DNA from 4 places in the Paenibacillus sp. OAS669 genome. Region 1 is predicted to be linked to each of the others. Evidence: riboswitches for the same ligand, from Rfam matches in the RefSeq annotation. Region 1 holds a riboswitch; each other region holds the start of a gene.

The links. A riboswitch is a leader RNA that binds a small molecule or an ion and turns the genes downstream of it on or off. The one in region 1 is predicted to bind cyclic di-AMP.
Region 2: another riboswitch for cyclic di-AMP. It lies ahead of GGC63_RS27930 (hypothetical protein); the one in region 1 lies ahead of GGC63_RS17010 (APC family permease).
Region 3: another riboswitch for cyclic di-AMP. It lies ahead of GGC63_RS14595 (C40 family peptidase); the one in region 1 lies ahead of GGC63_RS17010 (APC family permease).
Region 4: another riboswitch for cyclic di-AMP. It lies ahead of GGC63_RS03055 (CAP domain-containing protein); the one in region 1 lies ahead of GGC63_RS17010 (APC family permease).

The regions. Positions count from the first base shown of each region.
Region 1 covers NZ_JADBDR010000007.1:122,306-125,419, reverse strand. The annotation lists gene GGC63_RS17020 (DinB family protein) at 1-250, shown strand, start outside; gene GGC63_RS17015 (NUDIX hydrolase) at 314-796, opposite strand; cyclic di-AMP (ydaO/yuaA leader) riboswitch at 1,106-1,247, shown strand; gene GGC63_RS17010 (APC family permease) at 1,354-3,114, shown strand, end outside.
Region 2 covers NZ_JADBDR010000016.1:150,700-153,813, reverse strand. The annotation lists gene GGC63_RS27935 (VOC family protein) at 23-454, shown strand; cyclic di-AMP (ydaO/yuaA leader) riboswitch at 867-1,060, shown strand; cyclic di-AMP (ydaO/yuaA leader) riboswitch at 1,218-1,368, shown strand; gene GGC63_RS27930 (hypothetical protein) at 1,503-1,901, shown strand; gene kdpF (K(+)-transporting ATPase subunit F) at 2,028-2,105, shown strand; gene kdpA (potassium-transporting ATPase subunit KdpA) at 2,163-3,114, shown strand, end outside.
Region 3 covers NZ_JADBDR010000006.1:31,461-34,574, reverse strand. The annotation lists gene GGC63_RS14600 (MFS transporter) at 1-1,114, shown strand, start outside; gene GGC63_RS14595 (C40 family peptidase) at 1,413-1,883, opposite strand; cyclic di-AMP (ydaO/yuaA leader) riboswitch at 1,889-2,026, opposite strand; gene GGC63_RS14590 (hypothetical protein) at 2,475-3,114, opposite strand, start outside.
Region 4 covers NZ_JADBDR010000001.1:769,112-772,225, forward strand. The annotation lists gene GGC63_RS03050 (response regulator) at 1-1,170, opposite strand, end outside; cyclic di-AMP (ydaO/yuaA leader) riboswitch at 1,548-1,682, shown strand; gene GGC63_RS03055 (CAP domain-containing protein) at 1,691-2,557, shown strand; gene GGC63_RS03060 (hypothetical protein) at 2,728-3,045, shown strand.

The DNA of each region.
Region 1 (3,114 bases):
CCGGAGCCAGCGTAATGCCCTACTGGAGGCGGTTCAAGCCCAGTGGAAGGATGCGGATTTAACGCGTACCAGCTCTATGTACGGAGAGGAATGGCCTAATGGACTGACTCTCCGTGTACTCATTCAGCATGAGGTTCACCACCGTGGGCAAATGACGGTGCTCATGCGCCAGGCGGGACTTCGCGTACCTGACATTTATGGCCCGACCCGTGAGGACTGGATCGAACGCGGAATGACGCCGCTAGTATAAAAGAATGAAGAGGCCTTCCCTCAATAAGGGAAGGCCTCTTTATTTCACGTCTCTGACGGCCCATTATACCTTCGTCGCAAGCTTCAGATTAAAATGCGGCTTGGTGGCATAGTCCATATAATGGACCTTACCGTCGAAGTCGAGGTAAGCCTGATACCGGCTGCGGATCGCCGGTGCCGTAATCAGCTCAAGCACTTGATCCCTCGCTACCCATCGGCTGTCGGAGGTTTCGTCTGAAGTGGACAGCTCCCCGCCCAGAGGCTGGCAAATAAAGTCCATCATCACCTTCGTGGGTACATCGGTAACCCCGTCATGCCATTTGTAGGCGGAGGTATTGGAATAGATTCCGACCAATTGGACGGGCACGGCGTCAATTCCGCTTTCCTCCTTTATTTCCCGGCTCAGTGCCTCAAGCAGATTTTCCCCGTTTTCCACTTGGCCGCCAGGATAGACCCAGCCTTCATGATGGGTTTTCACCAACAGAACCTTCCCCTGCTCATTGACCACGAAGCCTCCTACGGCTACGATATGTGTCGGCATGGCCATGCTTTGCCCTCCCATAATTTGATGGTTGCTGCAGTACCATCTTACCATATCCTTCCTAGTTTTCTTCTGATTTTCCACTGACAGATTCGATGATAGGAGACCGTTAGCAAGCTCCCCATCATAATAACCGGAGGGAACCTCCCTTTTTTCAATAAAGAAAGCAATTCGATAAGAAACGATGCGAGATGCACGGCTGTAGGCATGTATGCGCTATTTTGACTAAAGGAGAACAGAAATTGGTTTATTTATCGGGACGCGTCACGTTTACAACGGGATCATTAGAAAGTAATATTCAATCGTTGCTTGAATAATTTCATAAAGCTTAATCTTCGAAAGAAGAGCGGGGGACCCATCATTAAGGGGTGAATCCTATTGCGTAGAGCAAAGGAAGGGCATGCTTCTCACAGCCCTAATCCGACAGCTAACCTCGTCAGCGGAAGTGAGAAGGAGAGATGAACACAGGACTCTTGCCTTGTGTTTTTTGTGTTGTTACAGGACATATTAAACACTAAGATGGTTTATTACGCCAATTCTTTTGTTATCGGGGTGCACGCAGTGTGACAACAGATTCATTAAAAAGAGTTATTTTCGGCAGGCCGCTGAAATCCAATGAGCTGGAGCAAGAAAAGATGCCGGTTTGGAAGGCGCTTCCGATATTATCGTCGGACGCCTTGTCGTCAGTGGCTTATGGAACGGAACAGATTCTGATTGCGCTGGCCGCAGTCGGATCGGTTGCAGCCTTTGCTTATTCCCTGCCGATAGCGATCGCTATTATTTTGTTAATCACGATTCTGGTCGTCAGCTACAGACAGGTCATCGACGCTTATCCTCAAGGCGGCGGAGCGTACATGGTTTCCAAGGAAAACCTGGGGATGGCATTCGGAAGATTAACCGGCGTGTCGTTATTGATCGACTATACGCTGACGGTTGCGGTTTCCGTATCCGCCGGAGTGCAGGCTATTACGTCCGCCTTTCCTGCTGCGATCCCTTATATTGTGCCGATCGCCCTGTTCCTGGTTTGGCTCATGGTATGGTTAAACCTGAGAGGGACCTCCGAATCCGGAACGGTATTTGCCTTCCCGACGTATTTCTTTATTCTCTGTGTGCTGGTATTGATCGGCAAAGGGATATTTGATTTGATCACGGGGGCCAGTCATGCGAACGCCATTCATGTGATTCCGGGAGCGGCGCCGGCGGGGCTGACGATGTTCGTATTGTTAAAGGCTTTCTCCTCCGGTTGCTCTGCGGTTACCGGGATTGAGGCGATTTCAGATGCGGTGCCGCATTTTAAAACTCCTTCCAAGGACAATGCCAAAAAGACTCTGCTGTCGCTGGGGATTCTGCTGGCTGTTATCTTCGGCGGGGTTACCATCCTGACCATGGCTTACGGCGTTACACCGGATCCAAGAGGACATACCTCCGTGCTGTCTATGGTAACGGAAAGCGCATTTGGCCGCGGTACGATGTACTATGCGACGCAAATCGCGACGATGATGATTTTGACACTCGCTGCGAATACGAGCTTTAACGGCTTTCCCATCCTGGCATCGATCATGGCTCAAGACAAAAATTTCCCGAGAATGTTCGCTAACCGGGGAGACCGCTTGTCCTTCCATTTCGGGATTGTTACCTTGGGCATCTTGGCCAGCCTTCTGCTGATCGCCTTCAGAGGAAAGACCGATGCACTGATTCCTTTATACGCCATCGGTGTCTTCTTGTCCTTCACGCTGGCTCAGAGCGGTCTGGTCCGCAAATGGTTCCGGGAGAAACAAAAGGGCTGGCAGGGCCGGCTCTTGATTAACGGCTTGGGGGCGCTGGTCTCGTTCGCTGTTCTCATTATTTTTTGTGTGACGAAATTTGTGGAAGGCGCCTGGATTGTCATTATTTTGACGCCGATCCTCTTATGGTTTATTACCAAAATATATGACCATTACGAGGATGTCGCGGATCAGCTTCGCATCAACCTGGATGAGCCGCTTCCCCATAGGGAATCGATCATTATTATCCCGATCGCAGGGATTCACCGGGTGGTTGCCTCCACGATTTCTTATGCCAAGACGCTGTCGCCCAACGTAGTCGCTTTCTATATCTCGTTTTCCGATGAAGATGAGGAGAAGATGGAGAAGAAATGGGAGCAATGGAATCCCGGGGTGCGGCTGGTCGTATTCCGGTCAAGGTACCGGACGATTGTGAAGCCGCTGGTCGATTTCATCGAGCGGATCGACGCGCATGTTAAGGAAAAGCAGACCATCATGGTGCTGCTTCCCCAATTCGTAGCGAAAAAGTGGTGGCACCGCCTGCTCCATAACCAATCCGCT
Region 2 (3,114 bases), on a different contig from region 1:
TCATTTAAAAGGAGATGTTGGAATGTCAATGCGCTCAACGTCGTTTATTATGCTGGATGGACAAGCTGCGGAAGCAATTCAGTTTTACCAGGAAGCGTTGAACTCGAAATTACTGTTCAAAACTACGTACGGGGAAGGCAAGGATGCCGATGGTTTACCTGAAGAGGTGAAAACCCGCATTTCCCATGCCGTGCTGCAAACCGGTGAAAATGATTTGATGGTCGCTGATATCTTTCCGGGGCAACCTTATGTAATCGGAGATCAGGTGAATATTTGCATTACAGCGACGCAGCAAAACGAGATTAAAGAAATGTTTACTAAATTGAGTGAAAAAGGGCAAGTGATATTCCCGCTGCAGGAAACTGAATTCAGTCCGTGCTTCGGAATAGTGAAAGATCGTTTTAACATTACGTTCCAGTTCTTCATGAATGATACAACGAGCAGTTGGAGCTGAAAATAAAAGGTTTTGACCGGGGAGGAATCCCCGGTTCTTTTATGAATAATTGATGATCCTGTATAATTTTACCGTGTAAGCTGCTGCGTGGGAACTACATTTTGTTCTTTCAGCAAAAGCTCGAAGCCAAAAACCGGATTGACGCAATCAGCATTGCAGAGAAAAACGGTTGGCTTTAGCTCAGTGCATTTTGGATAAAGAGGGTGCCGAAGCGCAGGAAATCAAAGGGAATCAATTTGTGAAAAATGGAGATAGAGTGAGCAGGAAGCAGTTATCTGGAGATCGCATGTAAAGTAAGCGTTGCCATCCTGGCCGTTGGTGTAATTTCATCGCACAAGTCTCCCAAGTGTTCTTTACAGTTAAGGGCAACTGGCGTAATATACAATTCATGATTTGAAAAAACAATGTTTCCAAATTCTGATCGCTTAATTTCCTTCTATAGGAAAGCGGGGGAACCAACACAGTGATATCCGTTCGGTGTGAGAGCCGTCCGCATATCGCTTGGGGTGAATCCGAAGGGTGCAAAGCTAGCTTGCGCCTGCCGGTAGGGCGACTCTCACCGCCCGAATCCGACAGCTAACCTCGTCAGCGTGGAACAGACTTCTAACTTCGCTATGCAGAAGTTCAAAGGGTCTATGGAGAGAGGATGATGAAGCTTGTGATCGCTATTAACGACCACAGGGCTTAAGCCTCTGTGGTCTTCTTGCGTTTTCTATTGAAAAACGATATGGAATGTTTCCATAAAACTTGATGAATATGACCTTGCAATGTATCGCTGAATCCTTAGTGCTAAGTAAGGAACGGGGGAACCAACGAGCTTACCGGCTCATGGGGTGAATCCTGAAATTTCAGGTAGGGCGACTCTCACGCCCGAATCCGGCAGCTAACCTCGTAAGCGTATCGAGAGAGGCAACGATGATCGTGTGCTTAGGTACAGCTATGGCTGTGCTTTAAGAAGCCGCGAGAAGAGTTCACCTCTTTTCGCAGGCTTCTTTTTTTGTGCCCTGATCCTGCTGCCTTCTCTTGAGAGATTAGGAGGAATGTGAAGATGAACGCCGCTCAAGAATTTATTCTTGTATCGGCGCCCAACAAAACCGGGGAAGGATTTATCCGGCTGCTGCTGTCCAAAGGCATTCCGTTCGCAGCAATTACGAACAGCCGGGCAGAGCAGGAGCGACTAGAGAGCTTGGGCGTAAAGCATACGATTTGGATCGATACGTCGGAATGCGAGTCATGGCTATTGCCTGACCTTCCGATCGGTAAAGTCTTTTTATTTGAAAGCTCCTTGAACTTGTGCTGCCGCTTCATTCAAATATGCAGGACCTGGACATCCAAAGAAATTTGCGTGGTGACGCATAATATGAATCCGCGGCTTGTCTATAAAGGTCTGGGAGCTGACCATGTCATTCATACTTCAAGCCATGATGTATCTTTCTTGATGAATTAATGCGGACGGAGGCATTCCTATGCAGGATGTATATATGGTAGTACTGCTGGCAGTAACGTACCTTTTGTTTTACGGCTTTTTGTCTTGGTGCAATCGGGTCGTTGAGGAGACAGGAGGCGAAAGATCATGATGGTTATCGCTGCCATCACCGTGCTTCTCTTCATTTATTTGGCTTATGCCCTGATTCATCCGGAAAAATTCTGAGCCTTTCATTCAGGAAAGCTCAGCAGACGAAGACAGCATTCATAGGAGGAAACGACAATGGGAATATTGCAAATCACCGTCGTGATTGTCATTCTAGTCCTGCTGGTCAAACCATTAGGGACCTATTTATATCACGTCTTTTCCAATGAAGGCAATCGTACGGATACCTGGTTTGCTCCTGTGGAGAAGGCAATCTATGCGGTAACAGGGCTGAAGAACCGCCAAGGGATGACCTGGAAGACGTATGCTCTAAGCTTCATCCTGACGAATATCGTCTTTGTGGCAATCGGCTATCTCATCCTTCGGGTTCAAAACGATTTGCCGCTGAACCCGAATGGTATTGATAATATGGAAGAAACGCTGTCGTTCAATACGGTCATCAGCTTTATGACCAACACGAATCTGCAGCATTACAGCGGGGAGTCGGGGTTATCCTACTTCTCGCAAATGGCTGTCATTACGATGATGATGTTCACCTCGGCGGCGACGGGGCTGTGCGCAGCTATTGCTTTTATACGCGGAATCACGAGCAAGGGAGAGACGATTGGAAACTTTTTTGAAGACTTTGTCAAAGCGCATATCCGGGTATTTTTCCCGCTCGCTATTGGGGTCACGATGGTGCTTGTAGCGCTTCATGTGCCGCAAACGCTGCAGCCGACCTTAAGCGTCAACACGTTGGAGGGAAGCCGGCAGCAAATCGCTATCGGGCCTGTAGCTTCGCTGGAATCCATCAAGCATCTGGGAACGAACGGAGGCGGCTTTTCCGGAGTCAACTCGGCTCATCCCTTTGAAAATCCGAGCGGTTTGACGAATGTGCTTGAAATTTTGTCAATGTGGTCTTTGGCGGCTGCCCTTCCGTACACGTACGGACGGTTTGCACGCAATCGGAAGCAGGGCTGGGTTCTATTCTCGGCGATGATGATTTTGTTCCTACTGTTTCTGTCACTCGTCTATACAGCGGAATCGGCGGGGAACCCGCTGATGAACAAGCTGGGAATCGACGCTTCGC
Region 3 (3,114 bases), on a different contig from region 1:
GGCTCCGAGCCTTCCGTTATTGGTGTTTGGCCGGATGGTTCAAGGGGCGGGAATGTCTGCGATACCGGTGCTATCGGTAGTCTCTATTTCTAAAGTGTTTGCAGAAGGAGAACGCGGAGCAGCATTAGGCGTTGTTATGGGATGTATCGGGATTGGAACAGCATTTGGGCCGATATTCGGAGGCTTTGTAGGGCAAGCCTGGGGCTGGCCTGCGCTATTCTGGATCGCTTTTGTACTGTCACTTCTTATCGTAGTCGGGGCTGTCTGTACTCTACCGGTAATAAAACCGGAAATTGAACAGGAACATGGACAAAGAATGGATTGGATCGGAGGCGTTCTGCTTGGCCTTACCACGGGATTATTCCTGTTTGGTTTAACGCAAGGGGAAAGCGTTGGCTTTACCTCTTTAGCTTCCTTAGGAAGTCTTTTTGGAGCCGTATGTGCCTTGGTTGCGTTTATTTGGCGTATTCGTACGGCAAGCGATCCTTTTGTACCTGCGATCCTGTTCAAAAACAGGCCTTATATTCACGCGGTCGCTGTGGCTTATTTATCGGCTTTTGCCTATTTTGCGGTTCTAGTATTTGTACCGCTGCTCCTTGTAGAAGCCAACGGACTTACCCCTGGAGAAGCGGGGGTAACGCTGCTGCCAGGTGGTGCGGCTGTCGCGCTGCTTTCGCCGTGGGTTGGCCGAATATCTGACCGTGCCGGGAGCAAACCGCTTGTCATTGCCGGGTTAATCGTGATGGGAATATCCACTCTGTTCTTGTCGATAGCTTCGGGGGCATCGGCCCTTTTGGTTTCGTTGGGGGTCATCGGGGTAGGGATAGCTTTCGCTTTCATTAACTCGCCCGCCAATAGTGCTGCTGTAGGTGTTCTTGAGAAGGCCCAGGTCGGGGCAGGAATGGGATTATTCCAGGGAGCATTATATTTCGGGGCGGGATCAGGAGCCGGCATCATCGGAGCTTTTCTGCATGCACGCAGCGATGCTTCCCATTCGTTAAATCCATTCTACAAGTTTGAGGCGATAGGTTATTCCGACTCCTTTCTGGCGGCTGCTATTGCAGTCATCTTCGCTCTGATAGCAAGCTTCGGCTTGAAGAGCGACAGGAAGTAACACCGTTCAAACCATACTGACTGTACTGAAGCAGCCTTATAGCGAGGCGGCTCGAACTGTCGGCAAAATCTTGCCGGCAGTTTTTTTTCGGGGGCTTCCGTATTTCCTGCCAGTATAGTTAAACGTTCGCAGGTCCCATCCGACTGGTCGAAATTGGAAGGGTGAGAAAACGGGTTCAAGTGGAACTTTTTCGGGTAACCAATCGTATAGAAGAAAGAGAGCCCTGCAGGCTTGTCCGGACGCTGGAGACGTAACGGAGGCAAACGCTGAGGGCTTCAAAAAAAGTTGCGCGATGCTTCTATTTGCTGTCGGTCATCACAGCTTGGTACTGCTCTTCCGACAGGATGCGTTTCGCTGTGACAAAACGCTTGGCGTAGTAGGAATCGCTAAGCTTGGTCACGGTAACGCCTTTGTTTGTGGCGGAATGGTAGAACTTTCCGTCACCAACATAAATACCGACATGTGAGATTCCTTTGCCATCCGTGTTATAGAACACAAGATCGCCTGGGCGTAGCTCATCTTGGGACACCGTTGTACCGATCGCTGCTTGTCCTTTAGACGTATGAGGCAAATCGATATCGAATTTTGCGAAGACGAAGGAAGTGTAGCCGGAGCAATCGAAGCCTTTTGCTGTGGTACCCGCCCATTTATAAGGCGCTCCCAGCTCTTCGTTCACGGCTTGACTTAGCGGCGTTTCCGCAAAAGCGCTTCCTACTTGAATGCTGCAAAACAGTGCCACAGAAACGGCAAAACCAAAAAACTTTTTCAAAGGAAATTTTCCCCTTCCGATGCCTACGAGGTTAGCTTAAGGGTTCGGTTGAAGGCTCCCTATGATCACTCTGTTGCGAGATCAATTCACCCGGGTATTTGGATCCCCCGTTTTCCGCTGTGGAAATTCGGCAATATGTACGTTATTTTTGTTACGACTACAACAATTCGATCAAATATGCAGTTTTCCTCCCGCCGTCATAAAAAGTTCACAATTATAAAGGTTTTTTTGCTATATTTCTCGAAATTTCTAAAAAAGCAGTAGATGAAAAGGTTTACAATGAAAAATCATTGGGAGGAAACGGGGTGTTCCCATTCATATTTCGACAAAATGCTGAGTCGTTTGACATGGGCGTCGTCCAAATCGTGGAACATTACTGTCTGTAGTGGGGATGCCCGATTTAGCGGGCTATTGACTTTATGGATAAAATCTGTTATCTCACATTGGATGGCATGAATTGGGATGTAACCCTGAACCCTAAAACATGAAAAAACCGTCGCAGCTTCCAAGGGGATGCGGACGGTTTTTTTGATATATTAAAATTTAGCGGATCAGTTAGTTTCTATCTGCCGGTCAGGACATCGGGGGAAGCTATTCGCTTTTGGCGGACCAAAGCGCGTATTGAGCCGTGATCTCCCACATTTTGCAGAACATATGGATGAAGCGGTAGGCTTGAAAGCCGAGAAGAGCAAGGAATCCGGCCCATATCATGGTGGATGTCACGACGGCGGCGGTAATAAGAAGGCCGATCAGCGTAACCGTGACAGCGATCAACAGAGCTGGAAGAACGTTGCGCAGCAGGAGGGATACGGAGAATAAGGATGACTTTCCGCATACTTTCCCGAATTGCAGATACATAAACAGCGTCTGCAGAATAAACATGTAGGCCAGATAGGCCCCGAGCCAAGGCAGCAATTCCTGCGCGGCCGCATACAGTGTTGCTTGCTTGCTGTACAGCTGAGCTGCTTTGGGGATCAGCCAGTACAGCGGGCCGAGCTGCAGCGCCATTTGGGCCAGGTAGTAGCCGAAGAACGGTAAGGTCAGCTCACGTATCCCTTGGACGAACCGGTAGCCGGCGTTTAATTCGGTATGCTTAAGTGAGTAGTATACGCCGGCGTTCAGCACCGGGGTGAGCAGCATGCGGGCCAGCAGCAGCCCGAGCCCCCACAGAAGGTAAGGCTGCACGAGGTCGGTCTTCGTCAATTGGAACTGGCCTTCGATCCAGAAGAGC
Region 4 (3,114 bases), on a different contig from region 1:
TTGAGCGTTATCTCGCTCCCCCATCCATTCTTTCCGGTTGGAGATCAGCCACGACTTTAAGCCAGCGGGCTCAGGCCTTACTTGATTCACCCATTCCGTTAGCCGTCCCTGGCAAAATTCGATTAACAGCGCCTTATCGGCCGCTGTCTGTCTCATAAGCTCCGTCAGCATTTCAAAATTTAACGCATTGGATAGGGTTCCATCTACAGCCGATCGGCTGATTGATGGCCGGATCGTTCCTGAAGCCGCTGACATTTCATAAACAGCCCCCCCTGTATCATAGAAAACAGCCGTGGCTGGCAGCTTGGTAAGCTCAATGGCAGACAGCAAGTCAACCCCGGATGAAATGCTAGGCCCAATGACGGCATAGAGGCTTACGGCTTCACTTAAATAAGAGGCCCGCACATCGATGGCGGATTGAAGCCGCTCCAGCCACTGCCTGGTTGAGAGCAGTATGGTCGTCCCTGTTTCTGGGGCAGCCCGCTGGATCCATATATAATCCGTCGGTCCAAGCGTTATCCAACGCCAGCACGGATTGTCACGGTCATCGGTAAGCTCCCGCTCACTTAACAAAGACTGGAGCTCATGATGGGCGAACATTTCCTCCTGCGGCCGGACACTGACATGCAGACGGATAATCCTTATTGGCCATAAGACGCTCCAGCTTTTTAAAATGGCATCTATCGCTTCCACCCGTTTTGGTTCTTTGCCTGTGCTGCTTAACAGTCTTGTCAGCTCCCAGCGCTGCCTGTCTATCTCATTGCGCCTATAATTGTACTCCCGCTGAATAGCTTCACGGGCTTTATTCAGCACATGCTCCAGTTCCGTATCCAGCAGGGATACTTTGATCAAATATTCTAAAGCCCCCAGCTTCAATGCTTCCTTGGCATAGGCAAAATCACTATGACAGGTCAAGAGCACAACCTGCGTCAGCGGAAACTCCTGCTTGATCCGCCGAAATAAGTCCATACCATCCATAACGGGCATCGTAATATCTGTAATCACCACATCGGGTCTGAGCTTACGGCACAGCTCCAATGCTTCTTCACCGTTTTCCGCTTCCCCTACCAGCTCGGCAAGGCTGTTGTGCCATGGAAAGAGCCGGAGCTCCTCTCTTAACGGCAGTTCATCGTCTACCACTAACACGGTTAACAATTGCGATGGATGCATCCGCTATCCCTCCCAAGAAGACGCTTACAATCCAGTAGTGATCTCATCATAGCATATCGATTTCGGAGCACCTATACAGTAATCTTGTAAAAAAGTATAAAATGCTGTTGAGCTTCACAACTCTTTCATTTCACGTATTAAAGCAGGACAAATTCGAAGATATCAGTTCTATTTTTTCTAATAGATGCGGCCTGTCTGCTTTGGACTTCAGTATGAAAACAAAGCGGCTTTCTTCAAGCGTAAGGAAGCTGCTGTTGTTTCTATCGCCCAATGTTGGAAGACTTTGTGCCGTGAAATCTGTATAGGCACGTGCTACAATGAAGTGGCTCAAGAGAGCCCGGCAGGATGCACAACGAACCGGGCATGAGCAAACAAACAAAACTATCAGGCCGAAGCTTTCTATGAAAGCACGGGGGACCCATTCTATGGGGTGAAGCCGCGTCTTGCGGCAGGGTGCTTGCTCTTTGACCCGAATCCGTCAGCTAACCTCGCAGGCCGCGAAAAGGAGAGGATTTTGTTGTTGAAAGGTTTTAAGAAAGTTGTCTTGACAGGTGTACTGGCCCTTAGTCCAATCATCGGCGTTAGCGCCGTTTCCGCCGCACCGGCGAATACTGTGTCTGCTGGCGATTTGTCTCAAATCACTCAACAGTACGGAATCGATCTGAATTCCTTGCTGCAAGGCCAAGGTCAGAATCTAGGAAATATTGATTTGAATTCCTTGTTGAAAGGTCAAGAAGGAAAATGGCAAACGATTGGCTCCGGTAATAACCAAGGGCTGGCAGGAATCATCTGGAAAAACTTCCCTAACATGAACTTTAATTGCAACCCTGGTCAAGGTCAGGACCAAGGTACTACAGGCAATACGGACTCCGGCTCCGGTTCCGGCACTGTAGATAACGGCTCCGATAACGGTAGCGGTACTGCAGATAACAGCGGAACTACCGAGAACGGCACTACGAACAATGGCAGCGGAACAGAAAATAACAGCGGTTCCCAAGAAGCTGTAACGGATTCTCAATCCGCCTTCGCGGACCAAGTCGTTACTTTGGTGAACCAAGAGCGTGCCAAAGCAGGTCTTCCTGCATTGACTTCCGACAGCAAATTGGCGAATATGGCCATGGATAAAGCTAAGGACATGTACAGCAACAACTATTTTGACCATACTTCCCCAACGTACGGTTCTCCGTTTGACATGATGAAGCAATACGGAATCAGCTACACCTATGCAGGTGAAAACATCGCCAAAGGCCAACGTAACCCTGAAGAGGTTATGAACGCTTGGATGAACAGCGCTGGTCACCGTCAAAACATCATGAGCCCTAACTACACCAAAATCGGTGTTGCTTACTACAACGGCGAATGGGTACAAGAATTTATCGCGAACTAATATTTCTTAGGATTTCACAGCCCTCGGCGCTTCATGCACCGGGGGCTTTGCCGTACATAGAGATCTTTTTTTTGCCAAGCGCCGAACCATTTTGAAACCGCTTGCATATACATAGAATAGACCCCTTATGAGGTGTTGATGGCTTATCTCAATTTTCGGGAGGTGTAATCATGGCGGTTAAAAATTTGTTGGCTGCGTTGATTGGTCTCTTGTTTGTCTTTGGCCCTCATTGGATTGATTTGACTCACGAAAGCGCCGTTATCACCAGTGTTGTCTTTGGTTCCCTTCAATTCATCGCGTCGCTTCTGGCTTTCATTTTCAAAGCATCGGGCTGGAATTCATGGCTGAACTGGATTTCGCTGCTGGCCGGCATTTGGTTTGTTATTTTTCCCTTCGCTTACTTAACGGGCCTGGGGGAATATGTCATCTACGTCGTACTTGGCATTACAAGCGTCATGCTGAATTATTATACGATGAATGAAGAATAAATAAATTTCCGTTATACTCCTTATAAAAACATTCTGATATACAATCGTCCCCGCTTCGTATATCGTAAG